4 regions of the Streptomyces poriticola genome follow, and region 3 is predicted to be linked to each of the others. Evidence: riboswitches for the same ligand, from Rfam matches in the RefSeq annotation. Region 3 holds a riboswitch; each other region holds the start of a gene.
The links. A riboswitch is a leader RNA that binds a small molecule or an ion and turns the genes downstream of it on or off. The one in region 3 is predicted to bind cyclic di-AMP.
Positions count from the first base shown of each region.

Region 1: another riboswitch for cyclic di-AMP. It lies ahead of V5O46_RS21630 (M23 family metallopeptidase); the one in region 3 lies ahead of V5O46_RS24110 (M23 family metallopeptidase).
Region 2: another riboswitch for cyclic di-AMP. It lies ahead of V5O46_RS28685 (M23 family metallopeptidase); the one in region 3 lies ahead of V5O46_RS24110 (M23 family metallopeptidase).
Region 4: another riboswitch for cyclic di-AMP. It lies ahead of V5O46_RS05560 (transglycosylase family protein); the one in region 3 lies ahead of V5O46_RS24110 (M23 family metallopeptidase).

Region 1 is NZ_JBAGKH010000019.1:13,869-18,038, forward strand. It holds gene V5O46_RS21625 (SGNH/GDSL hydrolase family protein) at 60-845, opposite strand; gene V5O46_RS21630 (M23 family metallopeptidase) at 1,069-2,046, opposite strand; cyclic di-AMP (ydaO/yuaA leader) riboswitch at 2,051-2,208, opposite strand; gene V5O46_RS21635 (tyrosine-protein phosphatase) at 2,680-3,477, shown strand; gene V5O46_RS21640 (DUF6126 family protein) at 3,493-3,612, opposite strand; gene V5O46_RS21645 (helix-turn-helix domain-containing protein) at 3,609-4,170, opposite strand, start outside.
Region 2 is NZ_JBAGKH010000037.1:44,007-48,176, forward strand. It holds gene V5O46_RS28675 (M16 family metallopeptidase) at 1-446, shown strand, start outside; gene V5O46_RS28680 (M16 family metallopeptidase) at 443-1,831, shown strand; cyclic di-AMP (ydaO/yuaA leader) riboswitch at 2,032-2,194, shown strand; gene V5O46_RS28685 (M23 family metallopeptidase) at 2,207-2,971, shown strand; gene V5O46_RS28690 (GntR family transcriptional regulator) at 3,197-3,892, shown strand; gene V5O46_RS28695 (HPr family phosphocarrier protein) at 4,020-4,170, opposite strand, start outside.
Region 3 is NZ_JBAGKH010000023.1:95,731-99,900, forward strand. It holds gene V5O46_RS24105 (PP2C family protein-serine/threonine phosphatase) at 95-1,138, shown strand; cyclic di-AMP (ydaO/yuaA leader) riboswitch at 1,462-1,630, shown strand; gene V5O46_RS24110 (M23 family metallopeptidase) at 1,643-2,770, shown strand; gene V5O46_RS24115 (PrsW family intramembrane metalloprotease) at 2,842-4,170, opposite strand, start outside.
Region 4 is NZ_JBAGKH010000003.1:104,678-108,847, forward strand. It holds gene eno (phosphopyruvate hydratase) at 1-485, opposite strand, end outside; gene V5O46_RS05560 (transglycosylase family protein) at 711-1,445, opposite strand; cyclic di-AMP (ydaO/yuaA leader) riboswitch at 1,450-1,616, opposite strand; gene V5O46_RS05565 (transglycosylase family protein) at 1,799-2,836, opposite strand; gene V5O46_RS05570 (cytochrome P450 family protein) at 2,964-4,170, opposite strand, start outside.

The DNA of each region.
Region 1 (4,170 bases), on a different contig from region 3:
GCCCCCGGCGACCGCCGAGGGGGCCGCGTTCGCCGCTGACCCGGGGTGAGCCGGTGTGGTCAGGCCACCGGGGCGATCCGGCTCCTGATGTCGTCCGGCGACAGCGTGCCCTTGGCGGTCACATGGTCGCCGGAGGACTGGCCGCGCAGGCGCCGCCCGATCCAGGGCACCAGGTACTCGCGCGCCCAGTGGACGTCGTCCCGGCGGACATCGAGCGCGCCGCGCGGCGGGAGCGGCGGCCAGGGCTGCTCCGGGTCGGCGGGGACCGGCAGCCCGAGCGCCTGGCCGGCGCGGAGGGCCACGCGCGTGTGCCCCTCGGGCGACAGGTGCAGGCGGTCGGCGTCCCAGGCCCGGCGGTCCTGCACGCTCCGCAGGGACCACAGGTCGAGCACGGGGCAGCCGTACCGGTCGGCGACGGCGCGCACATGCCCGTTGTAGGTGGCGATCTTGCCGCGCAGATGCCTGAGGACGGGCACGCCCCGGGTGTCGAAGCCGGTCGTCACCAGGACGGTGCCGGCCACCGTGGTCAGCGCGGCGACCGCCCGCTCGAACCGCTCCGCGACCTCGTCCGGGTCGGTGCCGGGCCGGATGATGTCGTTGCCGCCCGCGCAGAACGAGACCAGGTCCGGGGCGAGTTCGACCGCCCGCGGGACCTGCTCCGTCGTGATCTGGTCGAGCAGCCTTCCGCGCACGGCGAGGTTGGTGTAGGTGAATTCGCCTTCGGGCCGCCGGTCGGCGAGCAGGACGGCGAGGCGGTCGGCCCAGCCGACGAACGCCCCGTCGGGGCCGGGATCGCCGACGCCCTCGGTGAAGCTGTCCCCCACCGACACGTACGACCCGATCACTGATCTGCTGTCACTCTTCGAATCGTCTGCCACGCCGGACCATGATTCACCCTGGAATGTGACCTACGCGACCGTAGGCAGGGGTTGACGAGCGGTGAGAAAGGCCACTGCCAAGGCTTGGTCAACTCCGGAATAGCGCAGCGTCCCCGCCCGGGAACGCGGGAACGGCGAAGGCCGGACCCGGGGATCGGGGTCCGGCCTTCGGGCGTGCGTGCCTCGGGCGTCAGAGGGAGACGCCGTGCGAGCGCAGGTAGGCGATCGGGTCCACGTCGGAGCCGTAGTTCGGCGTGGTGCGGATCTCGAAGTGCAGGTGCGGACCGGTGGAGTTGCCGGTCGAGCCGGACAGGCCGACCTGCTGCCCCGCGGTCACGGACTGACCGGTGGAGACGGAGAGCGAGGACAGGTGGGCGTACTGGGCGTAGTAGCCGTCGGCGAGCTTGATGACGACCTGGTTGCCGTACGCACCGGCCCAGCCGGCGGAGACGACGGTGCCGGCGCCGACGGCCTTCAGGGAGGTGCCGGTCGGGACGACGAAGTCGGTGCCGGTGTGGTAGCCGCTGGACCACATGCTGCCGGTCTGGTGGTAGGGGGTGCCGATGGTGCCGCCCGGCACCGGGGACACGTAACCCGAGGCACTCGCGGTGCCGGCGGACTGCGCAGCCGCGCCCTCGGAGGAGGACTTCTCGGCCGGGGCCTGCTCCGCCTTCTGCGCGGTCTCGGTCTTCTCGGCCTTCTCGGCCTGCTTCGGGGCCGACGGCTCGGCGGCCTCGGCGGCCTTCGGAGCGGACGACTCGGCGGCACCCGCCTCGGCCGGTCCGCCGACGGAGAGCTTCAGACCCGGGTGGATGAGGGACGGGTCCTCGCCGATGGCCTGGAGGTTGTCGGCCCACAGCTGCTGCCAGCCGCCGGTGACGTCGTACCTGTCGGCGATCTTCGAGAGCCAGTCGCCGGCGCGCACGGTGTAGGTGTGCTTCTCCGACGACTTCTCCGAGTTCTTCCCGGAGTTGTTCGAGGCGACCTGCTGCTGGGCCGCCGAGAGCGACTGCGGCGCCTTCTCGGCAACGGACTGCGCGGGGGCCGCGTGGGCGCTCACGGCGCCGATGAGCGGCAGCGCGAGCGCGGCGCCACCGGTTCCGGCGACGGCGATGGTGCGGGTCAGACGCTGGGTCCTGGTGCGACGGTGCTTACCCCTGGCGGGCATGGCGAATTCCTCTCCGGCGCCTGCGAGGTGAGCTGTCGGGTTCGGGCTGGAGATGCCCGGCCGTGCCGCGGCACGACTTGACCCCTAGCCGTTCCGGAGACCGGAACAGGCGGTGATTCCTGTGGGTCCCCCGCTCCTGCCGGGTACGGGTGTCGGGTGGGTGCGAAAGTCCGGTCGGCGGCAGGATTAGGCGTCCGTCCGGATCGGTCGTGAACGTAAGGGACCAAGACGCACAGGAACAAGCAGGGGTTTCCCGATACGCGGTATTTGCTTGATCCATCCCGGGTTTCCGCGGTAACACTCCGTCGATTTGATGCCCGCCGCAATGCACGAAAGCCCTTGAGAAGCACGTGAATTACGTGAACATGACGGACAACGCACCGTCACGGATATGACGCTCCTCACGCGACCGCACTCCAGGTTCCTTTATTCCAGAGCGAGTTGGAATGAAGGTGCTAATTCGGACAGAAGGCCCAGATGGGATGTGAATGGAAAAGCGCGACAAGAATGTCTCCGGCGCCGAGGCCGGGCCGTGCCTGTGGACAACTCATTGCCCCAGGCAAGAGATGCCGTATCGTCGAGTCGGTGGCCGCCGACGATCAGCGCCGGCGGCGCGGAGTGGGAGGAGCCCCCGTGACGCAGCAGGTCCCGTCGACCGAGCCCGAGCTGGCCGGTGTGCGCAATTTCCGTGACGTGGGCGGCCTGCCGACCGAGGACGGCCGCCGGGTGCGGCACGGCGTGCTGTTCCGCAGCGGGCACCTGGCGCACGCCACGGCGGAGGACGCCGCGTTCCTCGGCGCCCTCGGCCTGCACACGATCTTCGACTTCCGCAACTCCGCCGACCAGAAGCTCGAGGGCCCGGATATCGCGCTGCCCGGCGTGCGCAATGTGAACCTGCCGCTGTCCGACCCGGCCGACGGCGCCGAGTTCTGGAAGATGGTCCGCGACGGCGATCTGGACCAGCTCCGCGACATCCTCGCGGACGGAAGGGCCGCGGACCGGATGATCGCCTCCTACCGCATGATCGTCAAGGAGCGTACGGCGGAGCACTCCCAGGTGCTGCACTCGCTCGCCGAGGACAGCGTCCCCGCCCTGATGCACTGCGCGGCCGGCAAGGACCGGGCCGGCCTGTCGGTGGCGGTGACCCTGCTGGCCGTGGGAGTGGAGCGCGAGGCCGTTCTCGAGGACTATCTGAAGTCCGGCGCCGAGCACCGCCGCTACCGGGTGCACCGCAGCAGCAGCTCCGCCTCCGCCTACTCCCCCGAGGTCATGGAGCTGCTCAGCCCCCTGTTCGACGCGCGGGCCGAGTATCTGGCGGCGGCCTTCGAGACCGTCGAGGAGACCTGGGGCGGCGTCGACGCCTATCTGGAGCAGGGGCTGGGCGTCACACCGGAGACCCGGGAGCGGCTGCGGGGGCGGCTCCTCGACTGAGGCCGCCCAAGGCCCTCACTTCGCCCCGAGCTCGAAGAGCAGATAGACGAAGGCGGCGAAGACATGCCCCACGGCGATGTAGACGATCAGCCGCACCCACAGGGCCCGCGGGAACTTCTCCTCCATGTCGCTCATGGCATCTCTCCGGTGGTGCGGCCCAGGCACAGCGCGGCCGTGGGGCTCTGCAGCAGGGTGTGGACGAACAGCAGGTCGACGCCGTCGGGGTCCGGGGCGGCGATCCGGTGCGGGGTCAGCGAGTCGAAGTGCGCGCTGTCGCCGGGAGCGAGCCGGTGCACGGTGTCACCGAGGTGCAGCCGCAGCCGGCCCCGCAGCACATACAGCCACTCCTCGCCCGGGTGCACCCGCACCATGTCGCCCTGCGTCCCGTACGGCACATGGACGCGCAGGGCCTGCATGCCGCGCCCGGTCGCCCCGGCCTGCCAGTACGTCCAGCCGCCCGCCGGGGCCGGCTCCATGTCGGCGGCCCGCACTACGGCGTCGCGGTCCGCGGCGGTCTCGCCGAGCAGCTCGGAGACGGTGGTGCCGTAGATCCGGGCCAGGCCGAGCAGCATGGGCAGCGAGGGCTGCCGCTGCCCGGTCTCCAGCCGGGAGAGGTGGGCCGGCGACAGTCCCGCCGCGCGGGCCGCGGCCTCCAGGGTGAGGGCGGCCCGCCGGCGCAGGGCCCGCAGCTGC
Region 2 (4,170 bases), on a different contig from region 3:
CCGCGGTGGCCGCCGGGTTCGGCCTGCTGCGGCTGGCCGGGGCACCCTCGCTGGGCTGGCTGGACGTCAAGGCCTCCGGCGACGTGGAGGTGCCGGTCATCGAGGCCGCCATCGACGAGGAGCTGGCCCGGTTCGCCCAGGAGGGCCCGACGGCGGAGGAGATGGAGCGCGCCCAGGCCCAGCTGGAGCGCGAGTGGCTGGACCGACTCGGCACCGTCGCGGGCCGCGCCGACGAACTCTGCCGGTACGCGGTCCTGTTCGGCGACCCGCAGCTCGCCCTCACCGCCGTCCAGCGGGTGCTCGACATCACCGCCGACGAGGTCCGGGAGGTGGCCGCAGCCCGCCTGCGCCCCGACAACCGCGCGGTGCTCGTCTACGAGCCGACCGCACCCGAAGCCGCAGACGCCGCCGAGGCCACCGACGAGACCGAGGAGTCGGACCAGTGACCGAGCTCGCCACGATGGACTTCCACCCCCGGCCCCGGGCGGGCGAGCCCAAGCCGTGGGCGTTCCCCGCCCCCGACCGCACCACGCTCGGAAACGGCCTCACCGTTCTGCGCTGCCACCGCCCCGGCCAGCAGGTCGTCGCCGTCGAGGTGCTCCTGCAAGCCCCGCTGTACGCCGAGCCGGCCGGCCTCGACGGCGTCGCCACGATCATGGCGCGCGCCTTCTCCGAGGGCACCGACAAGCACTCCGCCGAGGAGTTCGCCGCAGAGCTGGAGCGCTGCGGTGCCACCCTCGACTCGCACGCCGACCACCCCGGCGTGCGGCTCAGCCTGGAGGTCCCGGCCTCCCGCCTGGCCAAGGGGCTCGGGCTGGTCGCCGATGCCCTCCGGGCGCCCGCGTTCGCCGACAGCGAGGTCGAACGGCTGGTGCGCAACCGGCTCGACGAGATCCCGCACGAGCTCGCCAACCCCGCGCGCCGTGCGGCCAAGGAGCTCTCCAAGGAGCTGTTCCCGGCCGACTCGCGCATGTCGCGTCCGCGCCAGGGCACCGAAGAGACGGTCGCGAGCATCGACTCCGCGGCCGTACGCGCCTTCTACGAGCGGCATGTGCGCCCCGCCACGGCCACCGCGGTGGTCGTCGGCGATCTCACCGGCATCGACCTCGACGCGCTGCTCGGCGACACCCTCGGCGCATGGACCGGCTCCCCGGCCGAGTCCCGCCCGGTGCCCCCGGTGTCCGCCGACGACACCGGCCGGGTGGTCATCGTGGACCGCCCGGGCGCCGTCCAGACGCAGCTGCTGATCGGCCGCACCGGGCCCGACCGGCACGACCGCGTATGGCCCGCACAGGTGCTCGGCACCTACTGCCTCGGCGGCACCCTGACCTCCCGCCTGGACCGCGTCCTGCGCGAGGAGAAGGGCTACACCTACGGGGTGCGGTCCTTCGGGCAGGTCCTGCTCTCCGTCCCGGACGGCACCGGCGCGGCGATGCTCGCCATCAGCGGTTCCGTCGACACCCCGAACACCGGTCCGGCTCTCGCCGACCTGTGGACCGTGCTGCGCATGCTCGCCGCGGAGGGGCTCACCGACGCCGAGCGCGACGTCGCCGTGCAGAACCTGGTGGGGGTGGCGCCGCTGAAGTACGAGACCGCGGCGGCCGTGGCCGGCACGCTGGCCGACCAGGTCGAGCAGCACCTGCCGGACGACTACCAGGCCACGCTGTACCAGCAGCTCGCCGCGACCGGCACCGTCGAGGCCACCGCGGCGGTCGTCAACGCCTTCCCGGAGGACCGGCTGGTGACCGTTCTGGTCGGCGACGCAGCCGAGATCAAGGATCCCGTCGAGGCGCTCGGCATCGGTGAAGTCACCGTCGTGACCGCCGAGTAGACCGCACCTCAGCGGCACGCGCGTGGGGTCCTGGTGGCGCAGGCGTCACCAGGGCCCTGCTATGTCCGAATTGAGGGAGAGGTTCCCCGTCTGGCCTGTGGTGTGCGCTACAAAAGGGCCGATCCGTTTGGGAATTGAAAGTTGGCCCCCTTAGCGTCTTCCGGGCTGTTCGTCATGCAGTGCGCCGCGCCCGCGGCACCGGACAGTCATCGCCGAGTCCCCGTACGGCGCGAGCCAGGGGAGCCGGGGACCCAACGCAGTCCCTGGGGTGAATCGGACGCCCGCGCGCAGCGAGGGGGTCCGTAGGAGACCTTCCTGCTCCGAACCCGTCAGCTAACCCGGTAGGCGACAGGGAAGGAAAGGACGAGCCTGTACATGGCGTTCACGCGCGCCACCGGGAAGCACCGCCGGCCCAGCCGGATACAGCGCACCACCGCCCGCGCGGCGGGCGTCGCCGCCCTCACCACCAGCGGCGTGGTGGGCACCCTCGCGGCCCCCGCGCTCGCCGCCGAACCCGCGGCGGAGCAGACCGGTCTCACCCCGGTCGTCACCATCGGCGATTCCGTGGCCGACCAGATCGACGCCCAGGCCGAGGCCCAGCGGCAGGCCGCCGAGGACGCCGCAGCCCGGGAGCGGGCCGAGCAGGCCGCCCGGGAGCGGGCCCGCGAGGCGGCCGAGCAGGCCCGGGAGGCCAGGGAGCGCGCCGCTCGCGAGGCCGAGCGCAAGCGACTGAACACCTTCGTCGCCCCGATCAGCGGCTCCTACGTGTCCACCTCCTACCGGGCCGGCGGCGGTGTGTGGTCCTCCGGCAGTCACACCGGTGTCGACTTCCATGCCGCGTCCGGCACCTCCGTGCGCGCGGTGGGCACCGGCACGGTCGTCGAGGCCGGCTGGGGCGGGGCGTACGGCAATCAAGTCGTGATCAAGATGCACGACGGGACGTACACCCAGTACGGTCACCTGTCCTCCGTCGGCGTCTCGGTGGGCCAGAGCGTCACCCCGGGCCAGCAGATCGGTCTGTCCGGTGCGACCGGCAACGTCACCGGACCACACCTGCACTTCGAGGCCCGCAGCGGCGCCGAGTACGGCTCGGACATCGATCCCGTGGCCTATCTGCGGGCCCACGGCGTCAGCCTCTGACCCCGCCGCCGCGGCGGCCCGGAGCGGCAGCCGCGAGCCGCACCCCACGCCGCACCCCGAAGCCCCGGCCCCGAGCCGGGGCTTTCGGACTTTTTCGAACGTCCGTCTGTCCAAAAAATAGCCATGGATTCCGACCCGCCGTCGGAAATTCCCGCTCATTGCCATAGAGTCACGGAACGCACGTCACTCGACGACGTTGCACGGGGATTAAGGCGGAGGTCGGTCATGCGTATTCCGGCGCACTCGGTCTGCACGGCGATCCGGGACGACATCGTCGCCGGTGTCTACGAGCGCGGCAGCCGGCTCACCGAGGAGCTGCTCGCGCGGCGCTACGGCGTCTCCCGGGTCCCGGTGCGCGAGGCGCTGCGCACCCTGGAGGCCGAGGGCTTCGTCGTCACCCGGCGGCACGCGGGCGCGTGCGTGGCGGAACCGACCGAGCAGGAGGCCGCCGATCTGCTGGAGATGCGGCTGCTCCTCGAACCCCTCGGCGCCGCCCGGGCGGCCCAGCGCCGCACCGAGGCGCATCTGAAGGTGCTGCGCGGCCTGGTCCGGCTGGGGCAGCAGCGGGCGCGCCAGGGCACCAGCGACGACCTGCGCTCACTGGACGGCTGGTTCCACGAGACACTGGCCCAGTCCTCCGGCAGTCCCGCGCTGATCGCGATGCTGGCCCAGCTGCGGCACAAGATCGCCTGGATGTACGCGGTGGAGCCGCCGGCCGGCCCGGTGGAGTCCTGGACGGAGCACGGTGCCATCGTCGACGCGGTGGCCCGCGGGGACGGCGAGCGGGCCCGCGCGCTCACCGCGCTGCACGTCGAACGGGCGGCCCCGGCGCACCGGCCGCGCTTCGCCTCCGGCGGCGAGCGGCCGGCGCGTGTGAGGCATTCGCAACGTCCCGTAAACATGCCGAGCCTGCGGAATTAACACCGGCGCCGTATACAAAGAACAGGCAATTCGGGGGCCCTGTTTTCTGCTGCCCGAAAAAAGAAAAGCGAAAGGCCCGTCCGGTGATCCGGGCGGGCCTTTCGTGGAGCTGAGGACAAGGCGGGCCTCAGACGGTCTCGGGAAGCTCCTCGAGCCCTTCGGAGACCAGCTTCGCCAGCCGGTCCAGAGCGGCGTCCGAGCCGTCGGCGTCGGAGGCGAGGACGATCTCCTCGCCGCCCTGGGCGCCCAGGCCCAGCACGGCCAGCATGGAGGCCGCG
Region 3 (4,170 bases):
CCGCACGGGCCGAACGGACCGAACGGACCGAACGGACCGAACGGGCCGTCCTACGGAGCCCGCGTGGCGGCGAGGCCCGCACGCCCGCACCCTCGTGCGGCTGCTGCCCGGACTGCTGATCGTGGCCGGCGCCGGGTACGACATCCTCACCCCGCGCGACTTCACCGCTGCGCCCCTCTACACGGCCGCGCCGCTGACCGCCGCCCCGATCTGCTCGCGGCGCGGCACCGTCCTCACGGGGGCGGTGACCGTCGCCGTGGTGATCATGCTGCAGCTCTCGCTGGGCGCGGCGCACCGGAACGGCTCCCTCACGGAGCTGGTCACCATCGCCACGGTCGCCGCCCTCGCCGTGCTCGTCAACGCCTACGTCCGCCGCACCGGCGAGCGGCTCGCCTCCGCTCGAGAGATCGCCGAGGCCGCTCAGCGCGCAGTGCTGCCCGTGCCCGCCGAGCGGGTCGGCGGCTTCGAGATCGCGGCCCGGTACGAGGCCGCCCAGGCGGACGCGTACATCGGCGGCGACCTGTACGCGGTGCAGGACACCCCGCACGGAGTGCGGCTCGTCGTGGGCGACGTACGCGGCAAGGGGATGGGCGCGGTGGCGGCGGTGGCCGTGGTGATCGGGGCGTTCCGGGAGGCCGCCGAGCAGGAGGCGACGCTGGAGGCGGTGGCGCAGCGGCTGGAACGGGCGCTGGCCCGGGAGGGCACCCGGCGCGCGGGGATGGACGACTCCGAGGGCTTCACCACCGCCGTCCTGGCCGAACTCCCGCACGGCGACGGCGTCGTGCGGCTGCTCAACCGCGGCCACCCGCCACCGCTGCTGCTGCGCAGCGACGGCACGCTGCGCACGCTGGCCGCCGGTGAGGCCGCGCTGCCGCTCGGCATGGGTGAGCTGGGCGCGTGGCCCGACCGCGCCCACGAATCGGCCTTCCCCGGTGGCGCCACGCTGCTGCTGCACACCGACGGGCTGTCCGAGGCCCGTGACGCACGCGGGGAGTTCTACGATCCCGGGGAGCGGCTCGCCGGGCGGGTCTTCCGGCGTCCCGGCGAACTGCTCGACGCCCTCGCGGACGATGTACGCCGGCACTCGGGAGGCGGGACCACGGACGACATGGCACTGCTGGCCGTACGGCGGCCGTGAGTTCGCCCGGTCCCCCTGGCGGGCCTCCGGGCCGCGGGTCTCCGGGCCGCTGGCCGCGGTTCTCCTTGATCATTGTCACGAGTGGTGACCGGACGAGCGCCCTCCGCATAACAACTGACACACTGTCAGGTGTTGAACAATGAACAGTCGGTGTACGGGGTCCGCCGAGGCGGGGTCAACTCGCCCGGTTTTCACCGATCGTGAGGCATGCGTCCGTGGCGAAATCGTTAATGATCAAGAGGAACAGCTTGGAATATGAGGCTCGGGTCTATTAACGTTCGATAACGCAGCGCGGTCGTCCCAGCCGTCACAGAAGGCGGCTCCGTGCGCACGCGCCGAATTCTGCGCAGAGATGCACAGGAACCGGGGAACCACCACCTTGGGGTGAATCGGGCGTATCGGGCCGTGGAGTCACGGACTTGTGTACGCGCGTAGGAGACCTTCCTGCTCCGAACCCGTCAGCTAACCCGGTAGGCGGAGAAGGAAGGAAAGGAGTACGCCCACGTGGCGTCCAACCGGCCTGCCCCCGAGGCCCCGTTCGTGCCGAGTCAGCGCGACGGCGACACCTTCGTCCAGCGTGACGCCGACGCGTTCGCCCAGCCCGACGGCAATCCGTTCGTCCAGCGGGACGGCGACACCCTCACCCAGCGGGACGGCGACACCTTCGTCTACGGCGCCCGCCGCACCGACGAGGGTCCCTGGGACGAGTGGAACCCCACCGCGGAGACCGTCCGCCCGGTCCGCGGTCGGCACCGCGTGGCCAAGCAGCGCGGCGGACTCGCCCGCAGCTCCACCGTCCTGGGCGTCGGCGTCATAGCAGCGGTCGGCGCGGGCGGTATGGCCAGCGCGCAGACCGGCAAGCCGCCGGTGTCGATCTCCATGCCCGACCTGCCCAACGTCGGCTCCCTCATCTCGGACGAGGAAGAGGCCCCCAAGGGCTCCGCGACGCCGCTCAGCACCATCGGCGTGACCTCGACCGACACCGATGAGGGCGCCGCCGACGCCGGTGAGGCACTGCGGGCCCGGATCATCGCGCAGGCCGAGCAGCAGCAGGACCAGGTCGAGAGCAAGGCCGCCGCCGAGGCCAAGGCCGCGGCCGAGAAGAAGGCCGCGGAGGCCGCCGCCAAGGCGGCCAAGGAGGCGGAGGCCAAGGCCGCCGCCGCGAAGAAGAAGGCCGAGGAGGAGGCCCGCAAGAAGGCCGAGGCCGAGCGGCTGGCGCAGCTCGCCAAGCAGTACACGCTGCCGACCTCCTCATACACCATCTCCTCCAGCTTCGGACAGGCCGGCGCCTACTGGTCCTCCGGCTACCACACCGGCCTGGACTTCGCCGCGCCGACCGGCACCCTGCTCAAGGCCGTGCACAGCGGCACGATCACGTCCGCCGGCTGGGACGGCTCCTACGGCTACAAGACCGTGCTCACCCTCGACGACGGCACCGAGATCTGGTATGCCCACCAGTCCTCGATCAGCGTCAGCGTCGGCCAGAAGGTCACCACCGGCGACGTCATCGGCCGGGTCGGCGCCACCGGCAACGTGACCGGCGCCCACCTCCACCTGGAGGTGCACCCCGGCGGGTCCGCCTCCGGCATCGACCCGATGGCCTGGCTGCAGAGCAAGGGCCTCACCCCCTGACGGCGGCCCCTCCGCCACGGGAGGGCACAGCTACCGACTGCCGGCGGTCCTGACGGCGATCCCCCCCGACGTCAGGGCTGCCGGTTCATCGGTACCGGCCCTGTTTGGTTCACGGGTACCGGCCAGGAGCCGTACGGCTGGTGCGGCGGCCGGTGCGCGGGTGCCGGAGCCCACTGAACCGCACCCCACGGCTGAACGGGAATCCACGGCACGGGCGGTGCGGTGGCACGGGCCGCATGGTCGAGCGCGGGGCCGGCTGCCGCCCTGCGGTGCCACAGGGCGTCCAGCAGCTGCCGCTCCCGCACCGTGAAGTCGGCGCCCGCCCTGCCCCGGCGGCCCCGGTGCCGGAGGAGGGCCAGCGAGGTCGCGTACGACTCGTACTCCGCGAGCGTCCGCGCCGCCTCCCTCCCGCCGAGATGCCGCGCGTGATCGCGGGCGATGCGCCGGGCCCGCATCGACCCCAGGGCGAGCGGCTCGGCGGGCGCCAGCCATCCGGCCGCGACATACGCGGGCAGCTCGGCGCGTACGGTGCTCAGTTCGCGCTGGCGGGTCCAGATCAGCAGCCAGGTCAGCAGCCCGAACGCGGGCACCATGAACGCGGCGTACACCGCGAAGAAGCCGTACTCCCCGAACGACGCCGAACCGTTCCACAGTGCGTGCAGGCCCATCGCGAGCAGCAGACCGGCGAGCGGGAGCAGTACCCGGCCGATCCGCCGGACGCGCCGGCCGCCGGAGTCGGCGCCGGCGGAGAGCGCGGCGAAGCCGAAGCCGATGCCGGTGAGGACCGTGAAGAGCGGGTGCGCGAACGGCGACATCACGATGCGGACGAAGAACGTCGCCGCGGTGACCGAGGCGATGCCCCGGTCGCCGCTGAGCTGGTCGGTGCCGAAGGCGGTGCCGAGGTAGAGGATGTTCTCGGTGAAGGCGAAGCCGGTGGCGGTGACACCGGCGATGACGACGCCGTCGAGGACGCGGGTGAAGTCCCGTCTGCGGAAGAGGAAGACCAGCAGCACGGCGGCCGCCTTCGCGGTCTCCTCGACGACCGGGGCTATCACCGTGGTGCCGAGGGTGTCGGCACTGGCCGGATCGGCGGTGGCGGTGGCTATCCAGCGGGTCGCGAAGCTGTTGGCGACGATCGCCATCAGCGCGGCGGCGAAGGCGCCCCACGCGAACGAGAACAGCAGGTTGCGCCAGGGACCGGGGTCGACCCGGTCCAGCCAGCGGAACGCGGCCAGCAGCAGGGGGACCGGGAGGACGGCGAGGCCCAGCCCGACCAGGAAGCCCTCCGTGCCGGTCTCCTGGCGCACCAGGGCAAGGATCACCAGGCCGGAGAGGGCGAGCAGAGTGATCAGCGCGCCGTACCGCACGAAGGCGCGCTGCCACCATCGCGACTGGGCCGG
Region 4 (4,170 bases), on a different contig from region 3:
ATGTCCACGTTGGAGTCGGCGTGGGCGCCGCCGTTCAGGATGTTCATCATCGGCACCGGCAGCAGGTGCGCGTTGGGGCCGCCCAGGTAGCGGAAGAGCGGCAGGTCGGACGCCTCGGAGGCGGCGTGGGCGACGGCGAGCGACACGCCGAGGATGGCGTTGGCGCCGAGGGAGCCCTTGTTGTCGGTGGCGTCCAGGTCGAACATGGCCTGGTCGATCAGGCGCTGCTCGGTGGCGTCGTAGCCGACCAGCTCCGGGCCGATCTGCTCGATGACGGCGAGGACGGCCTTCTCGACGCCCTTGCCCAGGTAGCGGTTGGTGTCACCGTCGCGGAGCTCGATGGCCTCGAAGGCACCGGTGGAGGCACCGGACGGGACGGCGGCACGACCCGTGCTGCCGTCGTCGAGGCCGACCTCGACCTCGACCGTGGGGTTGCCTCGGGAGTCCAGGATTTCCCGGGCTACGACGACGTCGATGGACGGCACGAGCATCTCCTTCTTGGATGTGACGCGGGTCAGCAGGACCACGGGTGGGGTGCTGCGACATGAGCCTAACCGGCTCCGGGCGGCGGCCGGCCGCCCGACCACCCGTTGGACAGAACCGAGAGAAAATTGTTTCCGGACGAAACAAATGATGTCCAGGAAAAAACCCCGCCCCGGTGCGCACGGGGGGAGACGCACCGGGGCGGGGAGACTGCGGGACGCCGCCGCTTACTTCAGGTGCAGCTGCTGACCCGGGTAGATCAGGTCGGCGTCGTCGACGATGTCGTCGTTGAGCTGGAACAGCTTCTGCCAGCCGCCCTCGACGCCGTGCTCCGCGGCGATACCGCTGAGCGTGTCACCCTTGACGACCTTGTACTCACCGTCGCCCTTGGCGACCGTCTCGCCGGCCGGGGTGGTGACGGTCTTCTTCTCGGCCTTCTCGGCCTTGTCCGCCTTCGCGGCCGGCTGCGTCGGCTCGGCGGCCGGGCGCTCCTGCGAGCGGGAGGCCTTCTGCTCGCTCTCGCGGGACTCGGACGGCGCGGTCGAGGTGCTGCCGGAGCCGGCCTCGGCACCGCCGCCGCTGTACGGGGTGCTGGACAGGCCGGTGCCGCAGACCGGCCAGGCGCCCTTGCCCTGGCCCGCGAGGACCTTCTCGGCGATCTCGATCTGCTGCGCCTTGGTGGCCCGGTCGGCGGTGGCGGCGTACTGGGTACCGCCGAACGCGGCCCAGGTGGAGGCGGAGAACTGCAGGCCGCCGTAGTAGCCGTTGCCGGTGTTGATGGACCAGTTGCCGCCGGACTCGCACTGGGCGACGGCGTCCCACTCGGCGGCGGTGGCGGCGGAGGCGTTGCCGGCCGCCATCAGCGGGGCGGCGACGGCGGCGGCGCCGGTGACGCCGACGGCGGCGATGGCGCGAGCGGTCTTGGACGGACGACGGTGCTTGCCCTTGCCGGAGAACAGCATGGATGGATCCCCTCACCGACGCCTGCGAGGTGAGCTGTCGGGTTCGGGCCGGTGGAATTGCCCGGCCGGGTCCCTGACGGGACTCGGCTTCACCCCAAGCCGCTCGGGCTCGACTGCCCGGTACGGCACTTACCTTGGGTCCCCCGCTCCTGCCTACGGCGCTTGACGCGACGACTGTTCCCGGACGGCCGCTGGCAGGATTCGGCGTTGCGGCAGCCGGGGCCCGCGATGGCGAGCGGTCCTGACCGTAGACACGCGCTCCGCGGATTTTCAAAGACGATCAGGGCTTCTGAGACCTATCTCTCACGGCATTTAAAACGGACATTCAGGCCGAACCGTGACGTGAACTCCCGCTACTTTTCGCCCGTTTCGCCCCCGACTGCAAGCGTCTGACCGGGCAGGATGTGGTCGGGGTCGGCGCCGACGACATCCTCGTTGGCGGCGTAGAGCGCGGACCACCCGCCGCCCAGCTCAAGGGAGTCGGCGATGAGCCACAGGCTGTCGCCGGACCGGACGGTGTACGTGCCGTCCGCCGCCTCCCGCGCCGCGGCGCCGTCGCGCGAGGCGTGCCGGCCGGACGACTCGCCGGTGCGGCCGTCCCCGGCGGCCGTGTCGGCGCCCTCGTCGGCACTGTCACCCCGGTGCCGGCCGGCGCCGGGCCGATCGGTGGCGCCCGGGTCCGAAGCACCCTCACTCTGCCCGGAGTTGTCCGAGTCGTCGCGCTTTGTGGTGGCCGGATCGGTCGGCGCGGAGGATTCAGGGGATACGGGGGATACGGGGGATGTGTCGGACTCGGCCGATTCATCCGCTCCGGCTGCCGGGTCGGCGGACGGGGACGAGGGCTCGGCCGCCGGGTCCGACGTGCCGGGCCCCGCGCCCTCCGCGCCCGGGTCCGGGGTCTTGTCCGCACCGGGGGCGGTCCCGGGCGTGCCCGAGGCGTCCGCGGTGGGCGAGCCGGCCGGCGTCCCGTCCGACGGTCCGTCACTCGCGGTGCCGCCGCCGGCCCCCGTGGAGGAGTCGTTCTCCAGTCCGGCGAGCAGTCCGCAGGTCGGCCAGGCGGCGATGCCCTCGGCCGCGAGCACCTTCTCGGCTATCTCTATCTGCTGGGAGCGGCTGGCCGTGTCGGCGCTGGAGGCGTAGTCGAGGCCGCCGTAGGTCTCCCAGTGCTCCTGGGACAGCTGGAGTCCGCCGTAGTAGCCGTTGCCGCTGTTCTGGCTCCATGCGCCGCCCGTCTCGCACTCGGCGACACGGTCCCAGGTCGTGCCGTCGGCCGCGCCGGCGCCGGAGGCTCCGAGGAGCGGGATCGCGATGGCGGAGCCGGTCACTCCGGCCGCGACGACGAGGGCCGGGGCCTGGCGGGGGCGACGGTGACGACCGTTCCCGGAGAGCATGCGGAGACCTTTCGCGAGACAGCACGGAACGGCGCGACGGGCTGGGGCTCGGTCGCCGCGCTGATCCGTGAACGTATCGGCAGACGATCACTTGTCACAAGTTCATGCCGCGCAGATCACGTGAAGATCACAGAGCTGAGCGTGTGTCACGTTTGCTTCGGGCGTCGTGGGTCTGCGGGGCGACCGCTGCCTCGGGCGGGGTGAAGGACACGGGCAGGGTGCGCAGTCCGCGCATGATGAGCCCGCCGCGCCAGCGCAGTTCGGCCGGATCGGCGTCGAGGCGCAGATCGGGAAGCCGGGTGAGGAGGGTGGCGAGCGCGGTCTGGCCCTCCAGCCGGGCGAGCGGGGCGCCGAGGCAGTAGTGGATGCCATGGCCGTACCCGAGGTGCTGGTTGTCCCGGCGGGACAGATCGAGGGTGTCGGGGTCCGCGAACCGCTCAGGGTCCCGGTCGGCGGCGGCCAGCACGACGAGCACGGGGTCGCCGGCAGCGATGTCCTGTCCGCCGACGGTGAGCGGGCGGGTGGCGAACCGCCAGGTGGCGAGCTCCACCGGGCCGTCGTGGCGCAGGAGTTCCTCGACGCCGGTCTCCAGCAGGCCGCGCTCGCCGGCGGCAAGCGAGCGCTGCAGACGGGCACGCTGACCGGGGTGGGTGAGCAGCGAGTAGGTGCCGTTGCCGATGAGATTGACGGTGGTCTCGAAGCCGGCGAAGAGGAGGATGAAGGCCATGGCTGCGGCCTCGTTCTCGGTGAGGTGCTCGCCGTGGTCGGAGGCGCGGATGAGCCCCGAGATGAGGTCCTCGCCGGGCCCGGGTTCGGTGGGCAGGGCCTCCCGCTTCCGGTGGATGAGTTCGGCGAGATAGCCGCGCATCTTCTTGACCGACCGAGCGACCCCGCCGCGGGGCCCCTTCCCGTGCCGGATCATCATGCCCGCCCAGTCCCGGAAGTCGTCCTGGTCCTCGCGCGGGACACCGAGCAGGTCGCAGATGGCGTAGATGGGAAGCGGGAAGGCGAACTCGTGGATGAGGTCGGCGGACCCGCGGGCGGCGAACCGGTCGATGAGGCCGTCGGCGAGCTCCTGCACGCGGGGCGCGAACTCGGCGACGCGCCGCGGTGTGAACGCCTTGCTGACCAGCCGGCGCAGCCGGGTGTGGTCCGGCGGGTCGATGTTGAGCAGGTGCGTCATCAGCTCGGCCTTGCGCTCGCCGGGGATGCCGGTCTTGCCTTTGGCGTGCGCGGGCTCGTCGTGATGCGCGGGGTTCTTGGACAGCCCCGGGTCGGCCAGCGCCTGCTTGGCATCGGCGTACCGAGTGACCAGCCAGGCCTCGACCCCACTG